Regions from separate parts of the Kitasatospora sp. NPDC059722 genome, predicted to be linked through region 1. Evidence: riboswitches for the same ligand, from Rfam matches in the RefSeq annotation. Region 1 holds a riboswitch; each other region holds the start of a gene.
The links. A riboswitch is a leader RNA that binds a small molecule or an ion and turns the genes downstream of it on or off. The one in region 1 is predicted to bind cyclic di-AMP.
Positions count from the first base shown of each region.

Region 1 (10,926 bases):
AGAAGGAGATCATCGTCACGGCGGGCGGCAAGAACGTCGCCCCGGCGGTGATCGAGGACCGGATCCGGGCGCACGCGCTGGTCGGCGAGGTCATGGTGGTCGGCGACCGCAAGCCCTTCATCGGGTGCCTGATCACCGTCGACCCGGACTTCTTCCCCAAGTGGAAGGAGCTCAACGGCAAGCCCGCCACCGCGACGGTCGCCGAGCTGCGCGAGGACCCGGACCTGCTGGCCGCGCTCCAGGCCGCCGTCGACGACGGCAACGCGGCCGTCTCGCACGCCGAGGCGGTCAAGAAGTTCCGCCTGCTGGACACCGAGTTCTCCGAGGAGAGCGGCCACCTCACACCGTCCCTGAAGCTCAAGCGCAACGTCGTCCTGAAGGACTTCGCGGCCGACGTCGAGGCGATCTACCAGAAGTAGCCGCCCCGGACGCGCGAACGGGCCCGCCTCCTCGTCGGGAGGCGGGCCCGTTCGCGCGTCCGTGATCGCTACCGCTCCACCGCGAGCAGCGAGGTCAGCCGCCCGGCCAGCAGGTCCCAGCGCCAGGAGCGCTCCACCCAGCGCCGTCCGGCCTCGCCCATCCGCCGCCGCAGCTCCTCGTCGTGCAGCAGCCGGACGATCCGCTCGGCCGCCGCCGACGCCGAGCCACCCGGCACGACGTACCCGGTCTCGCCCTCCAGCACCGCGTCCGGCGCGCCGCCGGAGTCGCCGGCCACGACGGGCAGACCGGTCGCCGAGGCCTCCAGGTACACGATGCCGAGGCCCTCGACGTCGAGCCCGCCGCGCCGCGTCCGGCAGGGCATCGCGAAGACGTCCCCAGCGCCGTAGTGGGCGGGCAGCTCCTCCCACGGCACGGAGCCGGTGAAGCGCACCGAGGCGCGCACGCCCCTGGCGTCGGCCAGCTTCTCCAGGTCCGCCCGGTACGGGCCGCCGCCGACGATCAGCAGCACCGCGTCCGGCACGTCGGCGAGGATCTGCGGCATCGCCTCGATCAGGGTGTCCTGGCCCTTGCGCGGCACCAGGCGCGAGACGCACACCACCACCGGCCGGTCCGCCAGCCCCAGCCGGCGGCGCACCTCGGCGCCCCCGGAGGCCGGGTGGAAGGTCGTCTCGTCCACGCCCGGCGGCAGCTGCACCATCCGGCCGGCGGCCTCCGGTCCCACCGCGCCCGCGATCCGGGAGCGGGTGTACTCGCCCAGGTACGTCAGCACGTCGGTGCCCGCGCCGATCCGGCGCAGCAGCTGCCGGGCGGCCGGCAGCTGGGCCCAGGCGGCCTCGTGCCCGTGCGTCATGCCCAGCAGCCGCCCGGCCCCGGCCCGGCGCAGCGCGGGCGCCATCAGGCCGAGCGGCGCGGCGGCGCCGAACCAGACCGAGTCGCACTTCTCCGCGCGGAGGATCTCGGCGGCCCGCCGGGTGACCCGCGGTGTGGGAACCATCACCTTCGTCCGGTCCCGGATCACCGGGAACGGCTGCTCGGCGTCGAAGCGCGCGACCTCGGTGCCGTCGCGCCAGGTCGAGGCGTAGACCACGATGCTCCCGGCGGGCTGACGGACGGCCATGTTGTGCACGAAGGCCTGGATGCCGCCGGGTCGCGGCGGGAAGTCGTTGGTGACGATCAAGGTTCTGTGCATCAGGCCACGGCTCGCTCGGTCGGGGGGTGCTCGGTGTACCGCTGGGTGATCCGTACGATAGGTCAACACCATGACCCGCCGGGAACGGAAGCACGCACGGCAACCGTTCCACCCCCGGGTCAGTCCTAGTACCTGAGCCGCTGAGGACGGCGGCCCGGGCGTCCGTCGCGCGACGCCTCCGGTGGGGACGTCCGAGACGAACGAGGGAGCGCTGTGGAGTTGGCCCCGGCCACCGAGACCGGTACTTCCCGTGCCCGCACGGGCCGCCCGCTCGGGGCGCTCGCGGCACTCGTCGCCACCTGGGCGGGCACCCGGACGCTGCTGCTGCTGTTCGTGACCGGCGTGCTGCGCTCGCCGGGCGGCGACGTCACCGCGGACGTCTGGATGATCTACCACGCCTGGTACGGCGTCCTGCAGACCGGCACCTTCCCGTTCGACGACGTCACCTGGCAGTACCCGCCCGGCGCCGCCCTGGTGATCCTGCTGCCCGGCCTGCTGCCGTGGTCGTACGTGGTCTCGTTCTGGGTGATCTGCGGGGTCGCCGACGCCCTCGTGATGGCCCTGCTGGTCCGCACCGGCCTGCGCCGGGGCCGGGCGCTGACCGGCGCCTGGCTGTGGGTGGTGGCCGTGCCGCTGCTCGGCCCGATGATCTACAACCGCTTCGACATCATCGTCACCGCGAGCGCGGTGGCCGGCCTGCTGGCGCTGATCCGCCGCCCGGCCGTCGGCGGGATGCTGCTGGGCCTCGGCGGGATCGTCAAGATCTGGCCGCTGCTCGGCCTGATCGGCACCCCCTCCGGCCGCCGCACCGGCCGTTCCTGGACGCTCGCGGCGGCCACCGCCGTCTCGCTGGGCTTCCTGCTGGCCGCCGGGATGAACGGCGCCTTCGGCTTCCTGGCGTTCCAGAAGGACCGCGGCGTCGAGGTCGAGTCGCTCGGCGCGCTGCCGCTGCACTACGCGCGGATCGCGGGCGGCTGGGACGGCCGGGTGACGATGAACTACGGCTCGGCCGAGATGCTCGGGCCCTGGGTCGGCGTCGTCGGCAAGGTCATGATGGCCGGCACCGTGCTGGGCTTCGCGTGGCTGCTGCTGTGGCGCTACACCGCCAAGCGCCGCAACGCGGCCACGATGTACGACGCGGCGCTGACCGCGCTGCTGATCTTCACCGTCACCAGCCGGGTGATCAGTCCGCAGTACCTGGTCTGGCTGATCGGCGTCGCGGCGGTCTGCCTGACGGTCCGCGGCAGCAGCCAGCGGCCGGTGGCACTGCTGATCCTGCTCGCGGCGCCGCTCACGCTGCTCGAATTCCCGCTGATGTTCACCCAGGTCCTCGCGAGCGACCCGGCGGCCATCGCCGTCCTGTCGGCGCGCAACCTGCTCCTGCTGGCGGCGACGGTCCTGTCCTGCGTCCGCCTCTGGCGCTCCACGCGGGGCACGGACCGGCTGCCGCCGACCGTCGTGCTGACGCAGCCGGAGCCCGTCCCGGCCGGCTCCTACCCGGTCCGCCCGGGCATCGCCTACGAGCAGGACCTGCTCGACGGGATCGACCGGCCCAACACCCCGGCCGGGCGCTAACTACCCGTCCTAGGCGTTGAGGGCGGCCACCTCGGCCACCCACAGCCGCGTGAACTCGTCCTTACCGAGGCCCAGTTCGGCCCGGAACAGCCGGTCCATCCGCTGGTCGCGGTCCTCCCCCGCGCCGTCCGCCGCGCCCACCGCGCGGTAGAACGCGACCAGGCGGGCGGTGCCGAAGCGGGCGGCGATCAGCCGACAGGCGAGCCAGGCCTGCTCGTAGGCCTGGGCGATGCCGGTGGTGCCCGCGGCGAAGTCGCGGTCGGCGGGCAGGGCCGTGGGCACCCTTCCCGCGGCCACGTCCCGGGCCAGCTCGGGGGCGATCTGGCGGGGCGTGCGGCCGGAGTCGCGGTAGGCCGTCCAGTCGGCGACGCCCTCGGAGAGCCACAGCGGCGTCCAGGCCCGGGTGTCGGCCCGGGTCGCGACGTGGGTGGTCTCGTGGGTGACGACCACCTGGCGGCCGAAGTCGCTGAGCCGCCCGAACGCCTCGGGGTTGATCAGCACCCGGTCGGCCGGGGTGTGCGAGGGCGCGCCGGGGGCGGCCACGGTGACCGCCGCCATGCCCGTCCAGCCGGCCGGGTCGGCCTCCAGCAGGCGGGCGAACTGCGGCTCGGTGGCGGGCAGTTCCAGCAGCAGTCGGCCCGCCCAGCCGGTGCCCCAGACCGCGCTCACCGCGGGGACGGCGCGGTCGCCGATCGCGACCGGCCCGGCCGGGTCCGGTCCGGCGGCGAGGCCGAGCACCAGGCACTGCGCGCCGCGCGCGGACCGTCCCGTCCCGAAGTCCCAGAGCGCCGGCGGCCCGCTCGCGGCGTCCTCGCGCTCGACCCGCCAGCCGTCGGCCCGCGTCAGCGTGAGGCGGCGGGGGTAGACGGCGGGGTACTCGTCGTAGCCGGTGACCCGGACGTCCAGGTCGGCCGTGACGGTCAGCCGGCCGGGGCCCGTGCCCGGGGAGACGACGAGGTTGCGGTAGCCGGCGGTCAGCGGCAGTCCGGTGGTCGCCGACAGCTCGCGCGCGCGTTCGTCCAGCACCGCCGCCACCTCGGTCCGCTCGTCCGCCCCGCCGAGCCCCCGGCCGGCCGCCGCGGGGGCGACGGGCGGCAGCGACAGCTGGGTCAGCCCTCCGGCGGCGAGCAGCAGGGCGCCTCGCCGGGACAGCACGCAGGGCCGTATCGCGTCCGGTCCGGACGGGGTCGGGCTCAGAGCCGGACCACCCCCGCGACGGGCATCGCGTTGACGCTCTCGTACCGGACCCTGGCCCCCGGGTACGGGGCGTGCACGATCACCCCGCCGCCGGCGTACATGCCGACGTGGTGCATGTCCCGGTAGAAGATCACCAGGTCTCCCGGTCGCGCTTCGGACAGGCTCACCCGCTGGCCGGCGTAGGCCTGGGCCTGCGAGGTGCGCGGCAGGCTCACTCCCGCCTGCCGCCAGCTGTAGTACATCAGACCGGAACAGTCGAACGCGCGGGGGCCGGTGGACCCGTACACGTACGGCGACCCGATCATCCGCACCGCCGCCGCGAGCGCCGCCGCCCCACGCTCGGAGGCGGGCGGGGTGGTGCCGAGGTCCAGCCGGTCGGTGCCGCGGGTGGCGCGCTGCTCGGCCTCCTGGGCGTCCTGCGCGGCCATCCGGGAGCGCTCGGCGGCGCCCAGGCTGTTGAGCAGCCGCTGGGCCTTGGCCAGCCGCTGCTGGATCTCCTGCTTGCTGTCGGCGAGCGTCCGGCGGGCCTGGTCCAGCTCGGCGAGCTTGGCGGCGGTCTCGGTGCGGCGCTGGTCGAGCCCGCGCTGACGGGTCACCAGCTCGTGCAGCGTCTCGTTCTGCCGCTCGGTCGCCTGGTCGAGGGTCCGGGCGCGGGCGAGGTAGCCCTCCGGGTCGGTGGCGAGCATCAGCTGGACGGTCTGCGCCATGCCGCCGGAGCGGTACTCGGCGCCGGCCACGGTGGCGAGGTCGCCGCGCAGCTGGTTCAGCTGGTCCTGGGCGGCGGCGATCTCGCCCTGGAGGACGGTGGTCTCGCCCTGGAGCCGCTGCTGGGCCTCCTGCGCGGCGTTGTACTTCTCCGACGCCTGTTCGGCCTCGTTGTACAGCTGCTCGACCTGCGCCTTGACGTCCTTGCGGCTGGGCGCGTCCGGGGAGCCGGGGGCGGCCTGGGCGCTGCCGCCCGTCGTGACGCCCAGGGCGGTGGTGGCGGCCGCGGTCAGCACCAGCGCACGGGCGAGCAGTTGGGAACGGCGGTGCACGGGCATGGCGGCGGCTGCTCCAATCCTGCGGACCGGTCCCGCCGCCGCACCCAAGCGGGCGGTCCTGGAGCGGGAGTCCGGTGGCAGACGTTAGCGAGTCCGGGCAACCGAGTCCAAACCCCTCCCAACCCGAATATTTGACCCTGAATCGGACACCAGTCCGAGGAAAGGAAACGCCGCAGGCCCGGACCTCCGGGGAGGAGGGCCGGGCCTGCGGGAAGCCGAGCGGGGAATCAGACCCGCACGATGGACGAGAGCGGCATGTTGGTGACCGCCTCGTAGCGGACGCTCGCACCCGGCTTGGGCGCGTGCAGCACCTGGCCGTTGCCGGCGTAGATGCCGACGTGGTGGGCGTCGTTGAAGAAGATCAGCAGGTCGCCGGGCTGGGCCTGGGAGAGGTCCGTGCCGATCCGGGTCCCGGCGCCGGCCTGCTCCTGCGAGGTGCGCGGCAGCGAGACGCCGGCCTGGTCGAAGGCCCAGACCATCAGGCCCGAGCAGTCGAAGGAGTTCGGGCCGGTGGCGGCCCAGACGTACGGGCTGCCGATCTTGGTGGCGGCGTAGGACAGCGCGGCGGCACCGCGCGAGCTGCCCGCCGCCGGCGGCTTGGCGACCGGCGAGGACGACGGGGCCGAGCCGAGGTCGGTGCGGCTGCTGTCGCGGGAGGCGCGGTCGGCGGCGGCCTGCTGGGCCTTCGCGGCGTCGGCCTTGGCCTTGGCATCGGCGGCGGCCTTGTCCTCGGCCGCCTTGATGGCCTGGCGCTCCTGCTCGGACAGGGTGTTGAAGAGGTTCTGGGCGGCCGTCAGCTTCCCCTGGATCTGCTCCTTGGACGCCTTCAGCTGCTGGGTGGTCGCGTCCAGCTCGGCGAGCTTGCCCTGGGCCTCGGTGCGGTCCTGGTCCAGCTTGCGCTGCTGGTCCTGGAGCTCCTTCAGCTGACCCTTCTGGGTGCTGCCGGCCTGGTTCAGGGCGTCGGCCTGGCTGAGGAAGTTGTCCGGCTTGGACGAGAACATCAGCTGGACGGTCGGGGATATGCCCCCGTTGCGGTACTGCTCGCCGGCGATCTGGGCGAGGCCGCCCTGGAGGTCGGTCACCTGCTCCTGCTGGCGGGCCACCTGGTCCTGCAGGCCGCTGACCTGCTTCTGCAGCTCCTGCTGCTTGGACTGGGCGGCGTTGTACTGCTCGGTCGCCACCTCGGCCTGCTCGTTGAGCTGGTCGACCTGCTCCTTGACCTGGTCCTTGGTCGGCGCGGGGTCGGCGTGGGCGCCGGACTGCGCGGAGAGGGCGACGGCTGCCGCGGCAACTCCGGTCAGGAAGGAAACTCGGGCACGACCGGCGGGTTTGGGACGACGATGGGACGCCACGAAGGCGGACTCCTTCTTCCTACGTCCGCCTACCGGGTGAGCTGACGGGTTCGGGCCGGAAGCATGCCCTACGACGCCTCACGGCCGTTCCACCGGCCGACCTGGCGCCGATTCACCCCGGAGGAACGTGGTTCCCCGGCTCCGCTCCACAGCGCCCCCTGTCACTGGGCTCCCCTGTCGGACGGTCGCTTCGACCCGTCCCGCTGCTTCACGAACTCGGCGGGAACCACCGCCGCCACCCTGGCTGGGCGATCGACAGTGCGGTGGTCCGGGTCACGACCCTAGTAACTGAACCGTGATCGGTTCAAATCCTTGTCAGAAAAAAGGCGGAAGAATAACCAAGTTCTTTTGTGAAGATGACAGAAGGTGATCGCGGCAGTACGCAAGGCTGATCACTTGTCACGCGAACGCGGCGAAACGCAGGGAAACGCGCTCAAGCGAACGCGCCACCCCCGCTCGGGAGGTGGCGCGGATCACAGGGCCGTCGCGTCGGCCCGCGGCGTGTCGGCGGGTCAGACCCGGCGGATGGTGTTGATCGGCATCGCGTCGGCCTTCATCACCTTGACGACGTCGCCGGTGTGCGGCGCGTGCACCACCATGCCGTTGCCGATGTACATCGCGACGTGGTGCATGTCGGGACCGTAGATCACCAGGTCGCCGGGCTGGGCCTGGTCCAGCGAGGGCACCCGGGTGCCGTAGTGGCCCTGCTCCTGCGAGGTGCGCGGCAGCGAGACGCCGGCCTGGCCGTACGACCAGAGCATCAGGCCCGAGCAGTCGAAGGTGCTGGAGCCGACGGCACCCCACACGTACGGCGAGCCCTGCTTGCTCATCGCCTTGGCCACGGCCACGGCCGCGTAGCCGCTGGCCGGCGGCAGGCTGCTCAGGTCGACCCGGTCGGTGCCGCGCGAGGCGCGGTCGTCCTGGGCCTGCTGGGCCTTCAGCGCGGCGCGCTCGGAGGCGCTGAGCGAGTTGAGGAGGTCCTGGGCCTGCTTGAGCTTGGCGTTGACGTCCGCCTTGGACTGGTTCAGGTCCTTGGTGGTGGAGTCCAGGGAGGCCAGCACCGCGGCGGCCTCGGCCTTCTCCTGGTCCAGGCGGCGCTGCTGGTCCAGCAGGCCCTTGAGCGCGTCGGTCTCGGTGGCGGTGGCCTGCTGCACGCTGGAGGCCTTGGCCAGGTAGTTGTTCGGGTCGGAGGAGAGCATCAGCTGGACGGACGGGTCGATGCCGCCGGTGCGGTACTGCTCGCCCGCCACGCCGGCGAGGCCGGTCTGAAGCTGGGTCATCTGCTCCTGGCCGCGGGCCACCTGGTCCTGGAGCTGGTCGGCCTGCTTGCGCAGCTGGTCGGCCCGCTCCTTGGCGCCGTTGTACTTCTCGGCGGCCTGCTCCTGCTCCTGCTGCAGTTCGTCGATCTGCGCCTTGACGTCCGTCTTGTTCGGCTGCGGCGCGGCGTGCGCGGCCACCTGGGCGGAGAGCGCGACCGCGGTCGCAGCAGCAGCGGTGAGCACGGAGACCCGCGCGCGGCTCGGCTGCTTGGGACGGCGGTGGGAGGCCAAGGGACCTGCTCCTTCTTCCATGGACTCACCGGTTCGGGTGAGAAATCCGGAAAATAGGTTTGACGCCAGACCCTAGTGAACATCCAGGCATTGCGCCACTCCCCCAAAGGCGTGAACTCCGAGCCCCCACGCCGCTTCACCGAATCCGCACATCACCGCAAACCGGACGCTGAGCGGCCGTCATCCCCATCGGCACGGAATCAGGGCCGCGCCAGCCGGTTCAGCAGCAGAACCGAGGCGACCGGGCGCGCGCCCGCCTTCCGCACGCCCTCCGCGACCTCCCGGTCGGCGGAGACCACCACGACCGGACGGCCCTGCGGCTCGGCCCGCACCAGGCGTCTGATCAGCTCGTCCGCCGTCTCGCCGGTCCGGCTGAAGCGCACCCGGACCCCGCGCGGCGGCGCCATGATCACCGGCACGTCCAGGTCCTGCCCGTCGAACACGCACGTGACCTCCGCCTGCGTGCGCTGGGCCAGCATCGCCAGCCCGCCCAGCAGCCGCAGCCGCTGCTGCTCCAGCGGCAGCGTCGGATAGCCGGTCTTCGTCACGTTGTAGCCGTCCACCACCAGGTGCACCTGCGGGATCGCCAGCAGCTGGTCCAGCAGGGCCGGATCGTCCTCCGCGAGCCCGCGCCGGGCCACGTCGTGCGGCGAGGCCGAACCCGGCACCACCGCCTCCACCAGGTCCGCCGGGCGGATCTGCGACACCGGCAGCGCCAGCTCGCGCTGCAGCCCCTGCGCCGACTGCAGCACGGTGTCCAGCAGCAGCCGCAGCCGCATGTCCTCCACGCTGCGCCCCTCGCGGGCCGAACGGCGGCCCTGCTCGGCGGCGGTCTCCAGCTCGCCGACGCGGTGCCGCAGCCGCCGTGCCTCGCTCTCGGCCGCACTGCGCTCGGTCGCCGCCTGCGCGCGCAGCGCCTCCAGCTCACCGGCCAGCCGACGGGTCTCGGCCTGCGCCCGGCGGGTGTCGCTCTCCAGCGAACGCACCTTCTTGCGCAGCGAGTCGGCCTCCCGCCGGACGTCCTCGGACTCGGCCCGCTGCCGGTCCAGGTCCGCGCGCGCCCCGGCCCGCACCTCGGCCAGCTCGGCCTGCAGCTTCTCCACCAGCCGGGCCGCCTCCGCGGCCGCGCCCTCGGCGCCGGCCCGCTCGGCCTCCTCGCCGGCCTCGGCGACCAGCCGGCTCCAGCCCGCCGACCGCACCAGGTAGGCGGCGGCCGCGACGTCCATCGGATCGGCGGCGCCGGGGACGCTGCCCGACTCCAGCGCCTTCACCAGGTCCGGCTGGCCCAGCCGCAGCCGCTCCGCTATCCGCAGCCGGAAGGCCGGCTCCGACTCCAGCGCCGCCGCGATCGCCGTGGCCGCGTACTTGGCCCGCCGGGCCGGGGTGAACTTGGCGTACTGACGCAGGCTCTGCGGCAGCTCGCCGGGCGGCAGTCCGCCGAGCGCGTCCGCGGCCAGGCCGACCACGCGCCGGCGCACGCCCTCCGGCAGCGGCCGGTCGAGCTTCTCGGCGGGACGGCCTGCTCCCGGGTCCGCGGCGGTTCCGGACGCGGCGGCACCGTCGGCGGCCCCCGCCGCCCCGGCAGCCGGCTCCGCAGCGGGCTGCCCCTGCGGTCCGGCGGGCTCCCTCGCTGCGTCCACCACGTCCTCGGCTCCGATCCTGGTCCAACGGGTGCGGCCCCGCGGCCGCCGTCCCTGTCGTCACGCTCCGTGCGTTCTGTCTGTATTGTCCCGTGCGGCGGACGGCCGTGCCGTGCACCGTCCACCGCACCGGCGGGGCATCAACCCTGCTCGGCCTCGACCGCCGCGTCGTCCGCGCCCGGGCGGGCGACCAGCTCGACCTGGTCCACCGCGTTGCACCAGCGGCAGCGCACCGTCTCGACCGTCTCGCTCAGGACTTCGGTCTCCTCGACCTTGGACTCGCCGGCCAGGTCGAAGTGCAGGAACTCGGTGACCCGCGCGGAGCGGGTCACGTCGAAGCGGGTGAGGTTGCCGCACAGGGTGCAGCGCCAACGCGTCTCGGCGGTCAGAGCGGGGACGGTCATCGGGGGTCCTCTCGGGTGGTCCCTGGGTGGGCTAGGCGCTCCCCCCGGAGCCCCGGCATCGGCGGCGGGAGGCGGGAATGCCCGCCCCAAGCCTATTGCCTGGGGCAACCATCACGGCCACCGGTTCGGGCGATCGGGACGGCTAGTCCACCTGCCGTACAGCGCGGTGTCACGGAGGGCCCGCGGAGGGATGCTTGGCCGCATGGCGCTCGCGGCCCCCGGCCACACCGACGCGCGGGACGGCGGCCCCGCGGTGCCCGCCCCGGCGGTCACCTACGCCCTGATCGCGCTCAACACCCTGGTCTTCCTGTTCGGGCCGGCCGCCGGACTCAACCCCCTCTACGGCACCGGGCAGGCCCGGCTCTGCGCCGAGCAGCGGTACGAGCAGCGCTGGGGCGCCGTCCCCGCCGAACTGCTGGCCGGGCGCCCGCTGACGGCCGAACAGCTCGCCGAGGCCCCGGACCCGGCCCCCGGCTGCCCGGCCGCTCCCACGCCGGGCAAGCGCCCGGCCGTCTCCGTCCTCACCGGCCTCTTC
Region 1 is NZ_JBHWGD010000020.1:56,156-67,081, forward strand. Features, by position in the region: gene ACFV4F_RS15855 (AMP-dependent synthetase/ligase) at 1-419, shown strand, start outside; gene ACFV4F_RS15860 (glycosyltransferase family 4 protein) at 488-1,630, opposite strand; gene ACFV4F_RS15865 (glycosyltransferase 87 family protein) at 1,844-3,205, shown strand; gene ACFV4F_RS15870 (hypothetical protein) at 3,215-4,360, opposite strand; gene ACFV4F_RS15875 (NlpC/P60 family protein) at 4,399-5,445, opposite strand; gene ACFV4F_RS15880 (NlpC/P60 family protein) at 5,673-6,797, opposite strand; cyclic di-AMP (ydaO/yuaA leader) riboswitch at 6,808-6,961, opposite strand; gene ACFV4F_RS15885 (NlpC/P60 family protein) at 7,310-8,347, opposite strand; gene ACFV4F_RS15890 (NYN domain-containing protein) at 8,548-9,987, opposite strand; gene ACFV4F_RS15895 (hypothetical protein) at 10,128-10,391, opposite strand; gene ACFV4F_RS15900 (rhomboid family intramembrane serine protease) at 10,594-10,926, shown strand, end outside.

Region 2 (8,067 bases), on a different contig from region 1:
TGGAAGGCTCCGGCGATCGAGAGGGAGGCGAAGCCGTGGGCGAGGGAGCGGACGGTGCGGGCGGCGTGGATGGCTTCGGAGCCGTCGAGGCCGTACTCCCGCAGGACGGCGACGATCACCCCCACCAGCCGGGCCGCCGCCGCGTTGAGGTCGTCGTCCGCCTGGGGGGCCTGCGGCAGGGCGTTGTACCGGTGCGGGTACGCCGTCGCGTAGGCGTGGTAGGCGCGGAGGACGGCGGCGACGGCGTCGTCCCCGCTGCGGCCGAGGGCGGAGTCGGCGAGTCGGGCGGCCAGTTCCTCGGTGACGCGGACGGCGATGAGCCGCCGCAGTTCGGTGAGGCCGCCGCTGACGTGCTTGTACAGGGAGGGGGTGGCGACGCCGGCCCGGGTGGCGACGGCGGCGAGGGTGAGGCCGTCCGGGCCCTGGTCGTCGATGAGGGCGAGGGCGTGGTCGACGACCTGCTCGGGCGTCAGTCCGACTCGGGGCATGGCTCGGTCTCTCTGTGTCGTGATCCGGGGGAGGAGGCTCAGGCGATCTCGGCGAGGAAGGGCAGCAGGGCACCGGCGACGGCCTGCGGGTTGTCGGCCATCGGGTAGTGCCCCGAGCCGTCGATCATCACCTTCCGGGCGCCGAGCGCCGCGGTCTGCCGGTCGGCGACGACCTCCGGCTTCGGGAAGTCGGGGTCCTTGGTGCCCATGAGGACGAGCGCCGGGCACCGCACGGCGGCGGTCCAGCCGACGGGCGAGGAGTCGCCGCGGACGTGTCCGCGGGTGGCGGTCCTGCGGCCGGGGGTGCGCAGCGCGTCGACGAGCCCGGCCACGTACGCGTCGAAGTCGGCCGGCTTGGCGCCCGGGTAGGCGAGCTTGCGGTGGTAGAAGCCCCAGAACGCGGGCCAGTGGATGACGACGGTCCCCATGGCGTGGACGACGCCGCGCATGAGGGCGTTCTGCGGGAGGTTCTCGATGAAGGCGTCGATCAGGACGATCCCGGCGACCCGCTCGGGCGCGTCCCCGGCGACCTTGACGACGGTCGCCCCGGTGTAGGAGCTGCCGGCCAGGACGGCCCGCTCGATGCCGAGGTGGTCGAGCAGGGCGAGGACGTCGGCGGCGATGGCGCCCGGCGCGTAGTCGTCCCAGGCGATCGAGGACTCGCCGAAGCCGCGCAGGTCCATGGTGATGACGCGGTGGCCGGCGGCGGCGAGCAGCGGGACGAGGTGCCGGTACGAGCGGCGGCTGTCGAGCATCCCGGGGAGGAGGACGACGGGGGTGCCGTCGCCCTTCAGGGTGTCGTCGAAGGCGATCCGGCCGCCGGGAACGTCGAGGTACTGGGTGTCCGGGGTGGTGGTGCCGTTCATGGTGGGCCTCCTCGGTCCGCTGCTGCGGTGGCATCGGCGGTGCTGCCGATAGCCATAAAGCTAAGGCTAATAGCCTTAGCCGTCAAGCTATCGGCCCGCTCCGATGTGAGGAGGTCGTCCGCGCCGACCGGCACCCCGCCCCCTCACGTCCCTTCGACCTTGAACGGGTCGTGCTCGCTGAGCAGCTTCTCCAGCCGGGCCTGGTCCACCCGGGTGACGATCTCGTTCGTCTCCTGCTTGTCCCGGATGACCTTGGCGAGCGTGAAGGAGGAGGTGACGGTGTAGAGCAGGCCGATCCCGAGGAAGGCCCGGGTCCAGGCCCCGACCGGCAGGTAGGCGATCCCGAGGGCGAGGGCGGTGCCCGACAGGGCGAAGGAGAGCACGGCCTGGAGGTAGTACGCGGCCGTGGTGCGTGACTGCATCGGTGCGTTCATGGCGCCAGGATGGCGGCGGTCCGGCCGCCGCACATGAGTAGGAGTACTCAGACGGGCCTGGTCAGGCCGTCGTTCGGTGATGCCCAATCACGTTAAGTAGTGCCAGGGGTGGGTAAGAGCCGCAAATCAGTCATAGGGCGCAAGGCACCCGCCCGGTTGTCGGCCGTCCCGGGCGGATGGCTTGGAATCAGGGCGCCCTAGGATTAACGTTTGATAACGCAGCGCGGTCGAAACGCCGTACCCAGACGGCACCGTGCGCCGTCGCCTAATCCCGCCGGCCGGCCTCCGGGCAGGTCAGGGAGCCGGGGAACCACGTTCCTTGGGGTGAATCGGCGGGGCCCCGGCCCGGCCGTAGGAGACCTTCCTGCTCCGAACCCGTCAGCTAACCCGGTAGGCGCGAAGGAAGGAAAGGAGCACGCCTCCGTGGCGTCGACGCACACCCCGGCACAGCCCGCCGGCCCTGCCGCCGGTACCCAGCTCCTCGACCACCCCCGTCCGGCCGGGGACGAGTTCCCGGCCCCGGAGGCCGAGGCCAACCGCCACCGGATGCCGCGTCAGACCCGCGGAGCCTCCCCGCTGCTCGGCGTCACCGCCGTCGCCGCCACCCTGGGCGCCACCGGCTTCGCCTCCGCGACCCCGGCCGCCGCGCCCGCCGTCGAGTCCCCGGACGAGGCCCCGGTCGCTCTCGCCGCAGACCCCGGCCTCGCGCTCGCCGCCCGCATCCAGCAGCAGGCCGACGGCCAGCGCACCGCCGCCGAGGAGAGCGCCCGCGTGCAGGCCGCGCAGGAGGCCCAGGCCAAGGCCGCCGCCAAGGAGGCCGAGGCGAAGAAGGCCGCCGACGACGCCGAGAAGGCCAAGGCCGCCGCCCTCACGCTGCCGGTGCGCGACTACAACCTGAGCGCCCACTACGGCCAGAGCGCCCGCTACTGGGCGCACCTGCACACCGGCCTGGACTTCGCCGCCGACACCGGCACCGCCGTGTTCGCGGTCGGCCAGGGCACGATCACCTCGGCCGGCTGGTCCGGCGCGTACGGCTACCGCATCGTCGAGACCCTGCCCGACGGCACCGAGATCTGGTACTGCCACCTCTCCTCGATCATCAAGGGCAGCGGCACGGTGACCTCCGGCCAGCAGATCGGCAAGGTCGGCGCCACCGGCAACGTCACCGGTCCCCACCTGCACCTGGAGGTCCGCCCGGGCGGCGGCGCCCCGGTCGACCCGGAGACCTGGCTCCAGCAGCGCGGCCTGAACCCCTAGCCGCCGCGCAACGCAAACAGGAAGGGCCCCGACCGTCGCCGGCCGGGGCCTTCCGCATCAGTCCCGTTCCGACGGCTCCGACGATTCCAGCGATTCCAGCGATTCCGACGGCTCAGACGCCTGCGGCAACTGCGCCAGGTACGCCTCGATCTCCGCCGGCCCCGGCTCCGGCGCGAGCTCCGGGAACTCCTCGACCAGCAGCCGCGGCAGCCCCGGCACCGTCCACTCGCCGCACAGCGCGAGCGCCGCCTGCACCGCCGCGTCCTCGAACTGCCCGAAGTCCCCGGCCAGTTCGTCCGGCATCGGGCGCCCCAGCGCGTTCAGCTCGGCGAGGTTGCGGTAGCTGCGCCGCATCAGGCCCTGCTCCAGCAGCCGCCGCGCGCCGTCCGTGGCCATGCCGACCGACAGCACCCGGCCCGGGCCCCAGCCCTGCTCGTCCGGCTCGTCCAGCCACCCGGCCTCGGCCAGCGCGGCGAACGCGTCCAGCCGGTCCTCCTCGGCCAGTTCGAGGAACCCGGCGAGCCAGTCCCGCACCGCGGCCCCGTCCGTGACGTCCACCCCGTGCGCGCGCAGCAGCACCGCGTACAGCCGGGGCCACGTCACCAGGTCGGCCCGGCGCAGCAGCCCGGCCGCGACCTCGCCCTGCCACTCGGCTTCGGCGTGCAGCCGCTCCTGCCGCTTGGCGTTGAGCCGCTTCGCCGCCCGCTGGTGGTCGACCAGCAGCCGGACGGCCTCGCCGTACGCGAACGGGTCCTCGTCGGGGGCGGGCTGGACGTACAGGTGGAGCCGCTCGTACAGCAGGTGCTCCACGGCGTCCGAGGTCAGTTCGGGCCAGCCGTCGCGCATCCTGCCCTCGCCCAGCTCCAGCAGCGCCAGCACCGTGCGCAGCGGCGCCTCGGCCACCGGGGTGCGGCCCTCCGCCGCCGCCCAGGCGAGCAGGTCGGCGGCCCTGGTGCGCGGGGCGAGCCGCAGGTCTTCGTCGTTCATAGCTCGAACGGTAACCGCTGGTCGGGGGTAGGGTCGGCAGCCATGGTCCCCGTACGTCTCACCGGCCCCCGGCTGGCCATCCGCGAGTACCACCACACCCCGGAGGAACTGGACGCGCTGCACGCGCTCTTCGGCGACCCGGAGGTCACGCGGTACCTCCCGTTCGAGCCGCGCGACCGCGAGGCCTGCGCGGACCAGCTCGCCCTCTACCTGGAGGGGGCGATGGAGGAGGAACGCGACACCTACCGGCTGGCCGTCACCCTCCACGGCGCCGACGCCGCACCCCGAGCCGACGCCCGAGCCCGAGCCGACGCCGCACCCCGAGCCGCCGCCGGAGCCGACGACCCGGCGGACGCCGCGCCGATCGGCCAGGCCGCCCTCACCCTCGGCCCGTACCGGTCGGCCGAGCTCGGGTACGTGCTGCGCCGGGACGCGTGGGGGCACGGCTACGGGAGCGAGACCGCCCGGCTGCTGTGCGTCCTCGCCTTCGACCACCTCGGCCTGCACCGGCTGGCCGCCTCCGTGGACGTCGACAACGCGGCCTCCGTCCGGGTGCTCGGGAAGCTCGGCTTCCAGCGGGAGGGCCGGGTCCGGCACGACGTCCTCAAGGGCGGCGTCTGGTCCGACTCGTACCTGTACTCGCTCCTCGCCGACGAGTGGCGGGGGAGCGGAACGGCGGGTACGGGGGGTTAACCCCACCCCGGATCCGCCAGGCCTCCGGATGCCGCCGGACCACCCCGCCCCACAAGAATGGAACCGTCAGCAGGGGAACGAGACGGGCAGGGGCCGGGACATGAGCAGCTTCACCACACACGACCGCGACTGGGACGTCCTGGACGGCCACGACGGCCGCACCGGCGAGCGCACCGACGACAGCCGCCCCGCCCGGGCCCGCCGCACCGAGGAACCGCCGCCGTTCTGGCGGGCGCCGTTCTCCGCGCACTACTACCGCGAGGTCGGCTACGCCCTCACCGGGCTGCCGGTCGGGCTCGTGGGCTTCGCCGTCGCCGTCATCCTCTTCTCGTTCGGCGTCGGCACTTTCGTGACCGCCCTCGGACTGCCCGTCCTGGCCGGGCTGACGGTCGCGGCCCGCGGCTTCGGCCGGCTGGAGCGCTCCCGGGCCCGCGGCATGCTCGGCCTGGACGTGCCGGGACCGGCGCCGGTGCGCCAGAGCCGGCCCGGCACGTGGGGCGCGATCACCGCGCGGCTGGCGGACGCGGCCGGGTGGAAGGGCGTGCTGTACCAGGTGGTCATGTTCCCGTGGGCGGTGTTCAGCTTCGCGATGACGCTGGTGTTCCTGCTGGTCGGCTGGACGATGGCGCTCTACCCGCTCTACCACTGGGTCTTCCCGACCTTCACCTCGTGGCGGGGCTACAAGGTGTTCGACTACACGGACGGCAAGGGCGTCGAGCACGTCTACTTCGTCGAGGGCGCCGGGCAGATCGCCGCGGTGTCGGTGGCCGGCATCGTGATCGTCTTCCTCACCGCACAGCTGGTCCGCAGCCTGACCAACGTCAACCGGGCCGCGATCCAGGGCCTGTGCGGCCGCTGACCCGCCGAGCGAGCCCCTCCCGGCCCCGACCGCGCCCCGGAACGCTCCGGATGCGGCCGGGGCCGGCCCGTGTTGCGATGGCCGGGTGGCCGACGACACCCCAGCCGCAGACCCGGCCGCAGACCCGGCCGCAGACCCGGCCGCAGACCCGGCCGCAGACCCGGCCGCAGACCCGGCCGCAGACCCGGCCGCAGGCCCAGCCACGGACCCGGCCGCAGACCCGGGCCGCGCCGCGGACCCGGCCGTGGACCCGGACCCGCTGGTCACCTCCCGCCCCCTGGACGAGTACTGCGCGCTCTTCGGCCTCACCCGGGCCCGGTTAGCCGCCCTGCCGGGACCGGTGCTCGACTGCCCCGGCGGCGCCGCGGGTCTCCCCGCCGAGGCCCGCGCCCTCGGCTGCCGCGTGATCGCCGCCGACCCGGCCTACGCCCTGCCCCCGCCCGCCGTCGCCGCCCACGCGCTCGCCGCCCGGGCCGCGATGGCCGCCGCCATGACCACCCGCCCCGAGCTGTACCTGTCCGCGCGGCTGCTCCCGCCCGACCGCTACCTGCGCAGCTGGGACCGCGCCCGCCGCCTGTACGTCGCCGACGCCGCCGCCCACCCGGAGCGGTACGTGGCCGCCGCGCTGCCCCGACTGCCGTTCGCGGACGGCACGTTCGCCCTCACCCTGAGCGGCTACCTGCTCTTCGCCTACCCCGAACGCTTCGCTCCGGCACGGCAGTTGGACGCCCTGGTGGAGCTGGTCCGGGTGACCTCCCCGGACGGCGAGGTGCTCGTCCACCCGCTGCACGACGGCCGCGGCCGCGCCTGCGGCCACCTCGACGCCCTGCGGTACGCGCTCGGGGAGCGCCGGGTCACCAGCGAGATCCGCCGCTTCCCGCGCGCCGGGGACGGTCACACCCGCCGCGTCCTCGCGTTGCGGGCCGCCGACCGCCGCCGCCGCGAGGCCGGCCGCACCGCCTAGGAGCCGTCCCCCGGAGCCGCCTGCCGCGGCGGAACGACCGCAGGAACGGAAGCAGGCACAGAAGCGGGCGCGGGCACGAAAGCGGGTACGGACACAGGGGCCTGCGGGCCGGTCGGCGCCTCCAGCCGGGACAGGATCTTCTCCGCCAGCCAACTCCGGTCCGAGCCGTACGGAATGCCGTCCGGCAGCATCAACTGCCCGGCCACCGCGTCCCGCAGCCGCTGCGCCTCCGCGCCCGGCAGCCCGGAGAGCAGGCCCCGCGCGGCCAGCAGCGCGTGGTACTGCTCGAAGCCCGAGCGCGGGCGCTCGATCGCGTCCAGCACGCTCGACAGGTCGGCGAGCGCAGGATCGCCCTGCATGAGCGCGAGCGCCTGGATCCGGCGGCCCTCCGAGCCGTCCGCGTACAGGTCCCGCACCTGGTCGGCGGTGAGCGCCGAGCGGCGTGCGGTCGAACGGACCTCGGCCACCACGCCGTCCGGCCCGGCCGCTTGTGACCCGGCGGACGGCGGCAGCTGCGCGGCGAGCGCGCCCGGCCGGTCCGCGCTGCCGCCCAGCACCCCGAGCTGCTGCATCGCGCGCACCCGCAGGTCGTCCGCGCCGACCTTGTCGCCGTGGCGGTCGCGGTCCTGCCCGGCCAGGAAGAGGTCCAGCGCCTGGTCCGCGTCGGTCAGCACCTGGGGCAGCGCGAGGCGGGTCACCAGCCAGCCGGCCAGGAAGCCGAAGACGGTGAAGTACAGCACCAGCGCCGCCGCGAACGGCACCGCCGCGTCCTCGCCGCCCAGTGCGGGCGCCAGCGCGGTGCCGAGCTGGTGCAGCCGTTCGCCGAGCGAACCGAGCTGGGTCAGCCCGACCCCGAGCAGCACCTTGGTCAGCCAGTCCGAGACCTGCTCCAGGTTGGTGTTCGGCGCGTACGAGCCCTGCGGCTCGCCCGAGCCGTTGCGCACCCGCGGCACCCCGAACAGGAAGCCGAGCGCACCGCCGACGACCGACGACGCCCCGGCGATCACGAGCCCGCCGCCGAGCGCCTGCCAGGCGTGGGCGCGGCCGAGCGAGAAGAGCAGCAGGCCGAGCAGGCCCGTCCCGAACAGGACGGCGGCCGCAGCCCGTTGAGCCGTCCGCAGGGCCGCCGTGCCGGTCCGCCGCCGCGCCTTCGTCATCGCGTACCCCCTGTGCCCGCGTCGCTCCGCTCCGGAACCCCGGCCGACTCTAGCGTCGTGGTCCCACCGCGGACACGCCCCGGGGGTGCCGCGCGGGTGCCGCGGCGACGACGGACGGAGAAACGCAGACGGCCCGTGGGCTGCTCCTCCGCGCCGGCCCGTGCACTGGCCAGGCGCCGAGGCACCGGGGATGTACCGGTGAGCCCACGGGCCGGGTGACTGCTGTGGATTTCGCCTGCCGGGAGCCCGAGGGCTCCACCCAGCGCAGGCAGGGGCGGCTCTAGCGAGCAGCCACCTCACGCATCCTGATGGAACTCAATTCAGGATCACCTCCTTTCAGTGTGCCGTCACTGTAGGCAGCG
Region 2 is NZ_JBHWGD010000042.1:18,225-26,291, reverse strand. Features, by position in the region: gene ACFV4F_RS25170 (TetR/AcrR family transcriptional regulator) at 1-488, opposite strand, end outside; gene ACFV4F_RS25165 (alpha/beta fold hydrolase) at 527-1,354, opposite strand; gene ACFV4F_RS25160 (YiaA/YiaB family inner membrane protein) at 1,498-1,788, opposite strand; cyclic di-AMP (ydaO/yuaA leader) riboswitch at 2,041-2,199, shown strand; gene ACFV4F_RS25155 (M23 family metallopeptidase) at 2,212-3,045, shown strand; gene ACFV4F_RS25150 (hypothetical protein) at 3,103-4,032, opposite strand; gene ACFV4F_RS25145 (GNAT family N-acetyltransferase) at 4,075-4,725, shown strand; gene ACFV4F_RS25140 (sensor domain-containing protein) at 4,826-5,584, shown strand; gene ACFV4F_RS25135 (hypothetical protein) at 5,829-6,548, shown strand; gene ACFV4F_RS25130 (hypothetical protein) at 6,545-7,705, opposite strand.
Region 2: linked by a shared signal. The riboswitch ahead of ACFV4F_RS25155 (M23 family metallopeptidase) and the one ahead of ACFV4F_RS15880 (NlpC/P60 family protein) in region 1 are both predicted to bind cyclic di-AMP.

Region 3 (10,926 bases), on a different contig from region 1:
GCGCCCGTCCCGATCAAGCCGCCCACGGAGGAGAACCACCCGTGCACGCCATGCAGTACGAGATCACCCTCCCCGCCGAGTACGACATGGGGATCATCCGCAAGCGCGTCGCCGAGCGGGGCCACCTCCTCGATGCCCACCCCGGCCTGGGCCTCAAGGCGTACCTGGTCCGGGAACGCGGGCGCGACGGCTCGCCGGTCAACCAGTACGCGCCGTTCTACCTGTGGCGGACGGCCGAGGGCATGAACGGCTTCCTCTGGGGCCCCGGCTTCCGTGGCCTCAGCGCCGACTTCGGCCGTCCCGCCGTCAGGCACTGGCTCGGTGCCGGGCTCGCGCGAGGGCCCGTGACCGCCGGGCCTGCCGTGCCCGGTGCGGACGGACCGGCCACCGCCACCCGCCGGACCGTCCGCCTCTCCGAGACCGCCGATCCCGCCGAGGCCGTCGAGCAGGCCCTCGCCGACCTGCCCGACCACCCCGCGCTGCACACCGCAGCCGTCGCGGTCGACCCGAGCCGGTGGGAGCTGCTCCAGATCGCCCTCTGGCGCGGCGAAGTCCCCGACGGCGCGCCCGGCACCCGCTACCGGGTGCTGCACCTGTCCCGGCCCGAACTCGACCGGCTCCCCGCCGGTCGCCACTGGTGAAAGGATTCGCCACCCCATGACCACCGCGCCCGAGTCCCTCGCGTCCCAGTCCTTTGCGCCCGACCCACTCGCCCCCGAGTCCCTGGTGCCCGCCGACCTCGCTCCCGCTCCGCTTGATCGCGAGGCCGGTTACGCCCTGCTCGCCGACCTCGCGGGGCCGGCCGCCGTGTCGACCCTCGCCGGCCTCGACGGTCTGGCCCCGGGTTTCGCCGACTGGATCGTCACCGCCCTGTTCGGCGGCACCTACCAGCGCCCCGGCCTCGCCCTGCGCGACCGTCAGGTCGCGAACCTGGCCGCGCTCACCGCCCTCGGCGGCGTCGAGCCGCAGCTCGCCGACCACGTCCGCAACAGCCTGCGGATCGGGATGACGCGTGAGGAGATCACCGAGGTGATCGTCCACCTGGCACCCTACGTCGGGGTCCCGAAGGCCCTGGCCGGCCTGCGCGTTGCCACCGCGACCTTCGCCGAGGCGCCGCAGGCGCAGCCGACGCAGCGGTCGCAAGCGGTGCAGACGGTGGAGACGCCACAGGCGGCATCGCCCGCCCAGGACCAGGACCAGGACCCGGACCAGGACCAGGGCCAGGACATCGCGCAGGGCCAGGATATACAGCGGGAGGCCGGCGCGTGACCGCCACCGTCCGCACGGTCCTGGGCGACGTCGACCCCGCCGAGCTCGGCGTCACCGACTCCCACGACCACCTGTTCATCCGAAGCCCGCTGCTTCCCGGCGAGGAACTGGACGACCCGGCCGCCGCGGAGGAGGTCCTGCGCTCCTTCGCCGCCGGCGGCGGCCGGACCTTCGTCCAGTGGACCCCGCACGGGATGGGACGCGGTGCCGACGCGCTCGCCCGCCTCTCGCGCACGACCGGCGTCCACGTCGTCGCCGCCACCGGAATGCACCAGGCGGTCCACTACGGCGAGGACGCCGGCGGTCTCTCCGCCCGGTACGACGGACTCGCCGAACGCTTCGTCACCGAGCTGACCACCGGGCTCCCGGGCGCTCCCGAGGGCGTCCGAGCCGGGCTGATCAAGGTCGCGTGCGACGTGGGCCCCAGCAGCACGCACACCCGTCTGGTCATGGCGGCCGCCGCCGAGGCCCATCACGCCACCGGCGCCCCGATCGCCGTCCACCTCGAGCCCGGCGGCGACCCGTACTTCGTGCTGCTCTGGCTCCACGACCGCCACCGGGTCCCGGTCGACCGGATCGTCCTCGGGCACCTCACCCGCCTGCCCGACGTCCGGCTGCACCGCGAACTCGCCGACGAGGGCGTCTACTTGGCCCTGGACAGCCCCTCGCGGGCCGGCCACCCGGAGGACCACCAGGCCTTCGACCTCATCGCGGGCCTCGTCGACGCCGGCCACGCCGACAGGCTGCTCCTCGGCGCCGACACGACCACCCGCACCGCCCGCCGGGCCGGCGGCCCCAGCCGGCTGCTCACCGATCTCGCACCGCGCCTCGGCCGCACGTTCGGCCCCGAGCTGCCCGAACTGCTCCTCACGGCCAACCCGGCGGCCGCCTTCGCCACCGACTGGCGCACCCCCTGAGGCCGGTGCCCCCTTCCGTCCTGCCGTCCTTCCTGCCGTCCTTCCTGTTGTCCTTCCGACCGGCTCCGAGGCCGGCTCTCCTGCCATCTCTCCTGTGGCCGACTCCGCCCACCCGGGTTTCAATCCGAGTACCCCGACGGACCACGCCACCTCCAGAGAGGCGGATCGACGATGCACTCCTGGCTCGCTCCCGCCCGGCTCGCCGTCGCCGTGCTCGCGGCCGTCGCCCTCGGTTTCTCCGGCTATCACGCGGCGACCGGTTCCACCGGGGTGGTGAACTACTTCGGTTACTTCACCATCCTCAGCAACGCGGTCGCGGTCGTCGTCCTGGCGCTCGGTGGACTGGCGGGCCTGACCGGCCGCCGCCCCGTGCCCGACCCGGTGCGCGGGGCGGTCGTGCTCTACCTGGTGATCACCGGACTGGTGTACGGCACGGTCCTCGCCAAGTACCCGGACCAGCTGACGATCCCGTGGGTCAACGACGTGCTCCACCGCGTCATGCCGCTCGCCGTGCTCGCCGACTGGCTGATCGACCCGCCGGCGCGCCGCCTGCGCCCGAGGGCAGGGTTGTGGTGGCTGGGCTTCCCGCTGCTCTACCTGGGTTACACACTGCTCCGGGGCTGGGCCGTCGACTGGTATCCGTACCCGTTCCTCGACCCCGGCGTGCATGGCGGGTACCGGCGGGTGGCCGGCGCGTGCGCCCTGGTGGCGGCGGCGTTCGTCGTGGTCGGGGCGGCGATCCTGGCGGTCGGCAACGCGCTCGCCGCCCGCCGCGACGCCCGTCACGGCACCGCGCAGCGAGGCCGCCGCGCCCACGCCAGGACGACCTGAATGCATCAGGACGACCCGAACGCACCAGGGCGGCCTGAACGCACCAGGACAACCTGAAACCGACGAACAGCTGACAGATAACAGATTTCGAAATCTGTTATCTGTCAGCTGTTATCTGTCATCCGCCGGCCGTCACTCCCGCACTCCCGCACTCCGGCCCGCCGGCTCACATGTGGGTGCCGCCGTCGATGCGGATCTCGGTGCCCGTGACGAACGCGCCGTCGTCCGACGCCAGCATCGCGATGACGCCCGCCACGGTCTCCGGCCCCGCGAAACCCTGGCCGATGGCGGGGGCGAGCTTGGTGAACAGGCTGAAGTCGGCGTCGGCCGGCAGGCCCGGGTTGTTGGTCATGCCGCTGTCGATGCTGCCCGGCGCCACGCACACCGCGCGCAGCCCCTGCTTCGAGTACTCCGACGCGATGGCGTGCGTGAAGGACTGGATGCCGCCCTTGGTCGCGGCGTAGGCGGCCATGTACGGGTGGGCGAAACTCGCCGACGTGGAACTGAAGTTGACCACCACACCGCCGCCGCTCGCGAGCAGCGCCGGAAGCGCCTCGCGGGTCATCAGGAAGGTGCCGGTCAGGTTGACCGCGAGGAGTTTGTTCCAGAACTCCAGGCTGGTCTCGTGGGTGTGCGAGGAGCGCAGGATCCCGGCCGCGTTGACCAGGACGTCGAGCCCGCCGAGGTACGCGACTGCCTCCGCGACGCCCGCCACGACGGCGCCTTCGTCCGAGATGTCCAGCACCGCGGTGGTGAGCCGGCCGGCGGTGCCGTCGGCGGTCGCGCGGTCCGCGGTGCTCCGCAGGCCGTCCGCGCTGACGTCGACCGCGACGACCTTGCCGCCCTCGGCGAGGATCCGGTGCACGGTGGCCTGGCCGATGCCCGAGCCGCCGCCGGTGATCAGGACGTTCCGTCCGCTGAAGCGCTCCATGGTGGTTCTCCGTTCGTTCCCGTGGTCTCTCGACCTCTAGAGGCACGGTACGCCCAAGTGGCATAACGTGCCAATAAGTCTCGACATGCCGCCACGGCGTGAGCTGCCTCCCTGGCACGGGACGCGTACGCTGAGCCCGTGACCGGACGCCCTTCCCTGACCCAGCGCCGCCGCGAAGCCACCCGGCTGGACATCGCCCGCACCGCCGCCGCGCTCTTCGCCGAACGGGGCGCCGAGGCGACCACCGCCGAGGAGATCGCCAACGCTGCGGGCATCTCGCTGCGCACCTTCTACCGGTACTTCTCGGTCAAGGAGGACGCCGTCGCCCCACTGCTCGCGGCCGGCGGGCGGCGCTGGGTGGAACTGTTCGCGGAAAGCTCCGCCGACCTCCCGGTGCGCGAGGCGCTGGAGCGCTCGGCGGTCGCCTCGCTGACCCCGGCCGACGAGCCTGCCGCCGAGGCCATGCACTGGACCCGCAGCCTGCTGCGCGACCCCCGTCTCGCGAGCACCTGGCAGCGCGTGCACGCCGACTCCGAGGAGCGGCTGCGCGGCGTCCTGGCCGACCGCTGCCCGGAGGGCGCGGACGCGCTGGAGATCCGCCTGGCCGCCGCTGCGGCGACCGCCGCGATCCGGGTCGCCCTGGAGGAGTGGGCCCTCTCCGACGCCCCCGCGACGGGCCCGGGTTCACCTCAGGAGCTTGGCGCCCGCTGCATGCGCGAACTCACCGGGGGGCTGCGACTGTGGAGCCGGGTGCCGTGAGCAGGCTGTGCGTCAGTGGTCCTCGAAGGCCGCGGCCGGCAGGGGTTCGACGCCGACGACGCGGCGGATGCGGGTGGGCTGGATGAGGACGGTGACGCGCCGCTCGCCGGGGATGCGCCACTCGTAGCGCTCCGCGCCGAGGTACTTGCGGGCGAGATCGTCCATCCGGCGGTCGGCGCGCTCGCCGGTCACGAACCCGACGGCGCGGCCGTGGAGCTGGACCCGGTCGTACGGATCGGCCAGGTCGGCGTTGGAGAGGCAGACGCGCGGGTCGCGGCGCAGGTTCCGCTCCTTCGTGCGGCCGATGGCCGTGTTGAACAGGACGAGGTCGCCCTCCAGGTCCACCCACATCGGGGTGACGTGCGGGGCGCCCTCGGCGTCCGTGGTCGCCACGTACCAGATCCGCGGCTCGCGAACCCGAGCCCGGATCTCCTCGTTCCAGCCGCCCACCGCGCCACCTCCAGGGATCCCCGATCACCTGACGTTCTATCAGGTTCGGCTCGGCGAGATGACAGCTTTCAGATGACAGATTTCAAACTCTGTTATCTGAAAGTTGTCATCCGTCACCCGGAACCCCGGCCCGCTAGGGTGGAAGATCGCGTCCCGACGGGGAACCGGGGAGGTGCCCCGGATGTCCTAGCGGCGGGGGTGTGAGTTCGAGGCGTGGGAGCAAGTAGGACATGGGTCTGACGAGCCACAAGGTGTTGGCGCTGACCGTATTGATCGCCGTCGTGATGATGGCCGCCACGGTCTGGCTGTGGCCCAGACTCGCGAGGAAGACCTGGCAGGCGGTGCTCGGCCGGATCGGCACGCTGCTCGCCACCCAGTTCACCGTGCTCGCCGCGCTCGGCCTCGTCGCCAACAACTACTTCTCCTTCTACAGCAGCTGGGACGACCTGCTCGGCACCGGCGGTGACAACGGCCCGGTGGTGATCCACAACAAGGCGGACGCCTCCGGCCGCCTGCTCGTGGAGACGATCGGCCACGCCTCCGTCCAGGGCGGCGGCGCGATGGGCCGCGAGCCCGCCAAGTCCGGCGAGATCCGCAAGGTCCGGATCGACGGCAAGCTCACCCGGCTGTCCACGGAGGGCTACGTCTACCTGCCGCCGCAGTACTTCCAGCCCGAGTACGCGCAGCGCCAGTTCCCGGCCGTGATCGTCAGCACCGGTTTCCCCGGGCAGGCCGAGAACCTGATCACTCGGTTCAACTACCCGGGCGCGGCGCTCAAGCTGCTCCAGGAGGGGAAGATGCAGCCGACCGTCATGGTCCTCATGCGTCCCTCGCCCGCCCTCCCGCAGGACACCGAGTGCGAGGACATCCCCGGTGGCGCGCAGTCCGACACGTACTTCACCAAGGACGTCCCCTCGGCGATCCAGGCGAGCTTCCGGGTCTCCGCCGACCCGCAGGCGTGGGCCTTCATGGGCAACTCCACCGGCGGCTACTGCGCGGTCAAGCTCGCCATGCGCCACCCGGAGGTCTTCCCGACCGCCGTCTCCCTCTCCGGCTACTACCGTGCCGCCGAGGACCCGACCACCGGCGACCTCTTCGGCGGCAGCCGGCAGCGCCGGGACGAGGCCGACCTGATGTGGAGGCTCAAGAACCTGCCGCAGCCCAAGGCGGCCGTTCTGCTGGCGGGCACGAAGCAGGGTGACGGCGACTACAAGCACGACACCGAGGCGTTCATCGACGCGGTGCAGAGCCCCGGCCCGATGAAGGTCTCGTACAGCATGCTGGAGACCGGCGGCCACAACTTCGAGACGTGGAGCAAGCTGCTGCCGTCCTCGCTGGAGTGGCTGTCCGAGCACCTCAAGGTCCCGAACCAGCCGAATCAGCCGGCCCCCGCAGCCTGAAGCCGGCCTTCGTAGGCTGACAGCCGGTTCCCGCAGCCGGATGGTCCCCGTGGTCCGACTCGCTGCAGCCGGCCGGTTCCCGCAGCCCGACGGTCGCCGGCCTCGCGGACCGGCCGGCCTCAGGCCACCCGCTCCAGCGTCCCCGTGTGGAGCTCGCCGACCCGGCCGCCCTCGCCCTCGAAGGTCCAGAACGCGCGCACCGTCAGCCGGACCAGGTCCATCACGTGGCTGACGGTGATGCCGCTCTGCTCCGTCCAGCTGACGAAGTACACCTCGGGCGCGACCTCGGCGACGTGGAGCGCCACGTCCTCCCACTGGCCCGCCGACTCGCCGAGGCCCTCCCAGCGCAGCCGCTTGCCGTCGGCCGAGTAGGCGTTGCGGAAGGCCGCGCCGTTGTCGGCCCGGAAGAGGTAGGTGCGGCCGGCGAAGGCGGGCAGGGGCGCGGTCATGGTGCGGCGGTTCCTCGTCTCTGCGGGAGGGGGCGCGGTGCTCTTGTGCACGACGGTGGATGTCGGACCTCCAATTTATCCGATCGGGCGAGCTCGCACGCCACTGCCAGTGAAGACGCACCCCCGTCACCGTCACCACGCAGGGCCCGCCAGGGCACCGCCCACCATCGGGTGACACCGACACCGACACCGGCACCGCGACGGTCGGCGGCGCCCGGCTGCTCGGCGGGCGCGACCGCCTCGAACCCGCCGGGGCGCCGGACGCCGGGGTCCGGATCGGCGCCCGGCCCGCCCGATCATCGACGGCCCGCCGGGACACCGGCCAACTGATCCACTGCGCACCGTAGTTGATCGACACGACTGTGAGCTGCGCGACAACCGGCCGAGACGAGTTGTCCGTTCACGGACCGACTGCCTAGCCTGCAACGGCGTCCGCCCTCGCGGACCCCGCCGCCGGGACGCCGAGTCCCGTCCACCCGACGGCGGGCAACCGAGCACCACAGCGGACGGGAGCGGGGGAACCAAGGTCAGCGCCACGACCCGGCACGCCCTCGCGCGTGCCGGCCGCGGCTTGGGGTGAAGCCGTTCCCACCGGCGGCCGGGCGACCTCTCAGTCCGAACCCGACAGCTCACCTCGCAGGCGTCGCAGAGGACACCCCATGCACAAGCCTGCCCGGCGCCCCGCGCCCCGCCACGCCCGCCCGTCCCACCGCGGCCGCACCGCCGCCCTCGCCGCCACCGGCGCGCTCGCCATCACCGGCGCCGGCCTGTTCGGCCTCCAGTCCGCGCCCGGCGCCCAGGCCGCCACCGGTCCGACCGTCACCCAGGACCGGCTCGCCCCGGCCACGATGGTCGCCGGCCGGGCCGCCACCGCGACCCTCACCGTCCACTCCTCGTCCTGCTTCACCGCCAAGACCGTCGGTGTCGGCGTGCGCGACGCGGCCGGCAACAACCTCGACTTCCCCGGCAACGCCAGCAATGTGCCGATCTGCCCGTGGAGCTACACCTTCACCAGTGGCGCGCGCGCCCTGCCGGCCGGCACCTACACCCAGTTCGGGTTCTGGCAGGACTTCGGCGGCGCCTGGCACAACCTGCCGTCGCAGCAGCTCGTCGTCTCCAGCACCCCAGCCCCGACCACCACCCCGTCGGCCACCCCGTCGGCCACGCCCACCCCCACCCCCACGCCCACCCAGGCACCCACCCAGACGCCCACCCAGACCCCGAGCGCCACCGCCACCCCGAGTACCCCGGCGCCGTCCTCCCCGATCGCCGGCAAGTCGCTGACCTGGTCCGACGAGTTCAACGGCCCGATCAACTGGGGCCAGCGCTGGGTCGGCGACAAGAGCACCGCGTACAAGTACGGCAACCACAACCCGGACGACAACAAGCTCGACTGGCTGGACCCGAACAACGTCAGCGTGGCCAACGGCGTCGCCACCTTCACCGCCACCCCCGGCAGCAACACGCTGGAGAACGGCAAGCAGTCCTGGAACACCGGCTTCCTCACCACCGAGGGCTCCAGCGAGGGCTTCCAGGTCAAGACCGGCGACTACGCCGAGACCCGGGTCAAGCTGCCGGCCGGCTCCGGCGCCTGGCCGGCCCTGTGGACCTGGAAGAACGGCAACGGGGAGGTCGACTCCTTCGAGTACCACCCCGACAACCCGAACCTCCTGGAGCTGACCAACCACGTCAACCCGGGCAACTTCGACTACTACACCAACGCGAGCGCCGTCGCGAAGGACCAGTGGGTGACCATCGGCACGTACTACGGCGCCACCTCGGTGGACTGGTACGTCAACGGCGTGAAGGTGTTCTCGGACGGCAAGGGCGTCGGCGCGAACTTCTCGGCGTACCTGATCCTCAACCTGTCGGTGTGCGCGGGGCAGTACCACCCCGCGCCGCAGGGGACCGCCCCGATCACCTTCGCCGCCGACTACGTCCGCGTGTACCGGTAGCCGTCACCGGCCGTAGCGGACCTCAACCGGCAGCCGTCTCGACGACCCTGATGTCGAACGGCTGCCGGTTGTTGCGCGGGTGCCGGTCGTCCGGGCTGATCACCGTGACCTTCCCGCCGGTCAGCAGGCCCGTATGCGCCATGGGGGAGATCCGCACCGTGACGAGCGCGGTCGCGCTGCGTCCCTCGGGCAGGCCGGGGCCGAAGGTGCAGCGCACCTCGCGGCCCAGGAACGCCTCGCAGTTCTCGGGGAAGTACGGGCCCACGGCCGTCACCTCCTCCGGCAGGGTGACGATCACGGTGAAGGGCGAGGCGGTGGTGTCCGGGCCGAGGTTGGCGACGAAGGCGTGCACGGTCGTGGTGCCGCCGGGCGGCGCGGGGCTGGGGTCGAGCCGGACGACCTCCAGGTCGGAGTCGGACAGCGCCGCGGCCCGGCTCTCCGGCGCGAGCTGCACTGCCGGACGGGGGTCGGGCCGCTGCCCGGCCCACGACGGGACGGCGGTCAGCGTCGCCACCGCACAGCCTGCCGCCACGGCCACCGTCAGCCACGTCCCGCTCCGTGTCGCGTTCCCCGTCCTGCCGCGAAGCCTCTTGCGCCTGCGCTCCATCGCCGTTCACCATGCCCTCGTGCTCCGGCCGCCTGCGCTGTCGCGGGCCGCGTCCGCACCAGGGTGGCCGAGCGGCGGGCGGCCGTCGCCGCGCCCCGCCCTCCGTCCGCTCGAACGGAGGAACGCGTGCGCAGGAAGTCGACCAGTCCGACTTCCTGCGCATGACACCTCAACTGACCACCCATCAGGGTGCGAGGACCTGCCCGAGCCGGGCCGCGATCTTGTGCATCACCGGGACGAGCGAGGCCGCGCCGTCCTGCTGCTCCAGCGCCCGGATGCGGGCCTCGGGGCCGGAGACCGACAGCGCCGTCGGCGTCGGCGCGCCCGGGACGGCGAGCGCGATGCAGCGCACCCCGATCTCCTGCTCCTGGTCGTCGACGACGTACCCGCGCTCGCGCGCCTCGGCGAGCTGGTGCAGCAGCTCCTGCGGGTCGGTGACGGTGTACTCGGTGTGCGCGGGCAGCGTGTTGGGGCCGAGTATGGCGCGCGCCTCCTCCTCGGGGAGCTGGGCGAGCAGCGCCTTGCCGACGCCGGTGCAGTGCGGCTGCACCCGCCGGCCGACCTCGGTGAACATCCGCATCGAGCGGCGCGACTGCACCTGCCCGACGTAGACCACTTCGCCGCCCTCCAGGACCGCGAGGTTCGCGGTCTCGCCGGTGGCCTCCATCAGCTCGGCCAGGTAGGGGCGGGCCCAGCTGCCGAGCAGGCGCCCGGCGGTCTCGCCGAGCCGGATCAGCCGGGGGCCGAGGGTGTAGCGGCGGGCGGTGTCCTGGCGGACGTAACCCTGTTGCACGAGGGTACGTACCAGGCGGTGGATGGTCGGCATCGGCAGGCCGGAGGTGGTGGAGAGCTCGCTGAGCGTCGCCACGCCGCCGGAGTCGGCCAGCGCCTCCAGGAGCTGGAAGGCGCGTTCGACGGACTGCACGCCGCTGCTCGCGCGGTCGGCGCCCGTCGTCGATGCTGTGTCGGGGGTCGCAACCACCGGCGTTCCCTTCGCTGTCGGGGAGGAGTAGAGTCCCGGCGATCACATCAACAAACCGTTGAAATTCTGTATCGCGGAAACTAGTCTCCACCTTACAGAATCGAATGCGCCGACAGGTGGGTTCGGATCAAGGAAGTTCCCCAAAGGAAGCTCCCACCGGAGCTCCCTTCGCCAGGCTCAACCGTCTTAGGAGTGTCCTGCTCATGGCCACAGATCAGGGACCCGGCGTCTCCCCCGCCGCTCCGGTCGTCACTGTCGCCGGTCCGCGCGTCCACCGGGCGGAGGAGGTGCTCACTCCGGAGGCGGTCGCCTTCGTCGTCGGCCTCCACCGCGCGTTCGAGGGCCGCCGGCAGGAACTCCTCGCCCGGCGGAAGAC
Region 3 is NZ_JBHWGD010000001.1:87,050-97,975, reverse strand. Features, by position in the region: gene ACFV4F_RS00425 (DUF4865 family protein) at 42-641, shown strand; gene ACFV4F_RS00420 (carboxymuconolactone decarboxylase family protein) at 658-1,269, shown strand; gene ACFV4F_RS00415 (phosphotriesterase) at 1,266-2,186, shown strand; gene ACFV4F_RS00410 (Pr6Pr family membrane protein) at 2,358-3,017, shown strand; gene ACFV4F_RS00405 (SDR family NAD(P)-dependent oxidoreductase) at 3,184-3,948, opposite strand; gene ACFV4F_RS00400 (TetR family transcriptional regulator) at 4,087-4,707, shown strand; gene ACFV4F_RS00395 (TIGR03618 family F420-dependent PPOX class oxidoreductase) at 4,720-5,157, opposite strand; gene ACFV4F_RS00390 (alpha/beta hydrolase) at 5,388-6,557, shown strand; gene ACFV4F_RS00385 (MoaF N-terminal domain-containing protein) at 6,677-7,006, opposite strand; cyclic di-AMP (ydaO/yuaA leader) riboswitch at 7,492-7,664, shown strand; gene ACFV4F_RS00380 (hypothetical protein) at 7,666-8,961, shown strand; gene ACFV4F_RS00375 (hypothetical protein) at 8,984-9,475, opposite strand; gene ACFV4F_RS00370 (IclR family transcriptional regulator) at 9,753-10,550, opposite strand; gene aceB (malate synthase A) at 10,754-10,926, shown strand, end outside.
Region 3: linked by a shared signal. The riboswitch ahead of ACFV4F_RS00380 (hypothetical protein) and the one ahead of ACFV4F_RS15880 (NlpC/P60 family protein) in region 1 are both predicted to bind cyclic di-AMP.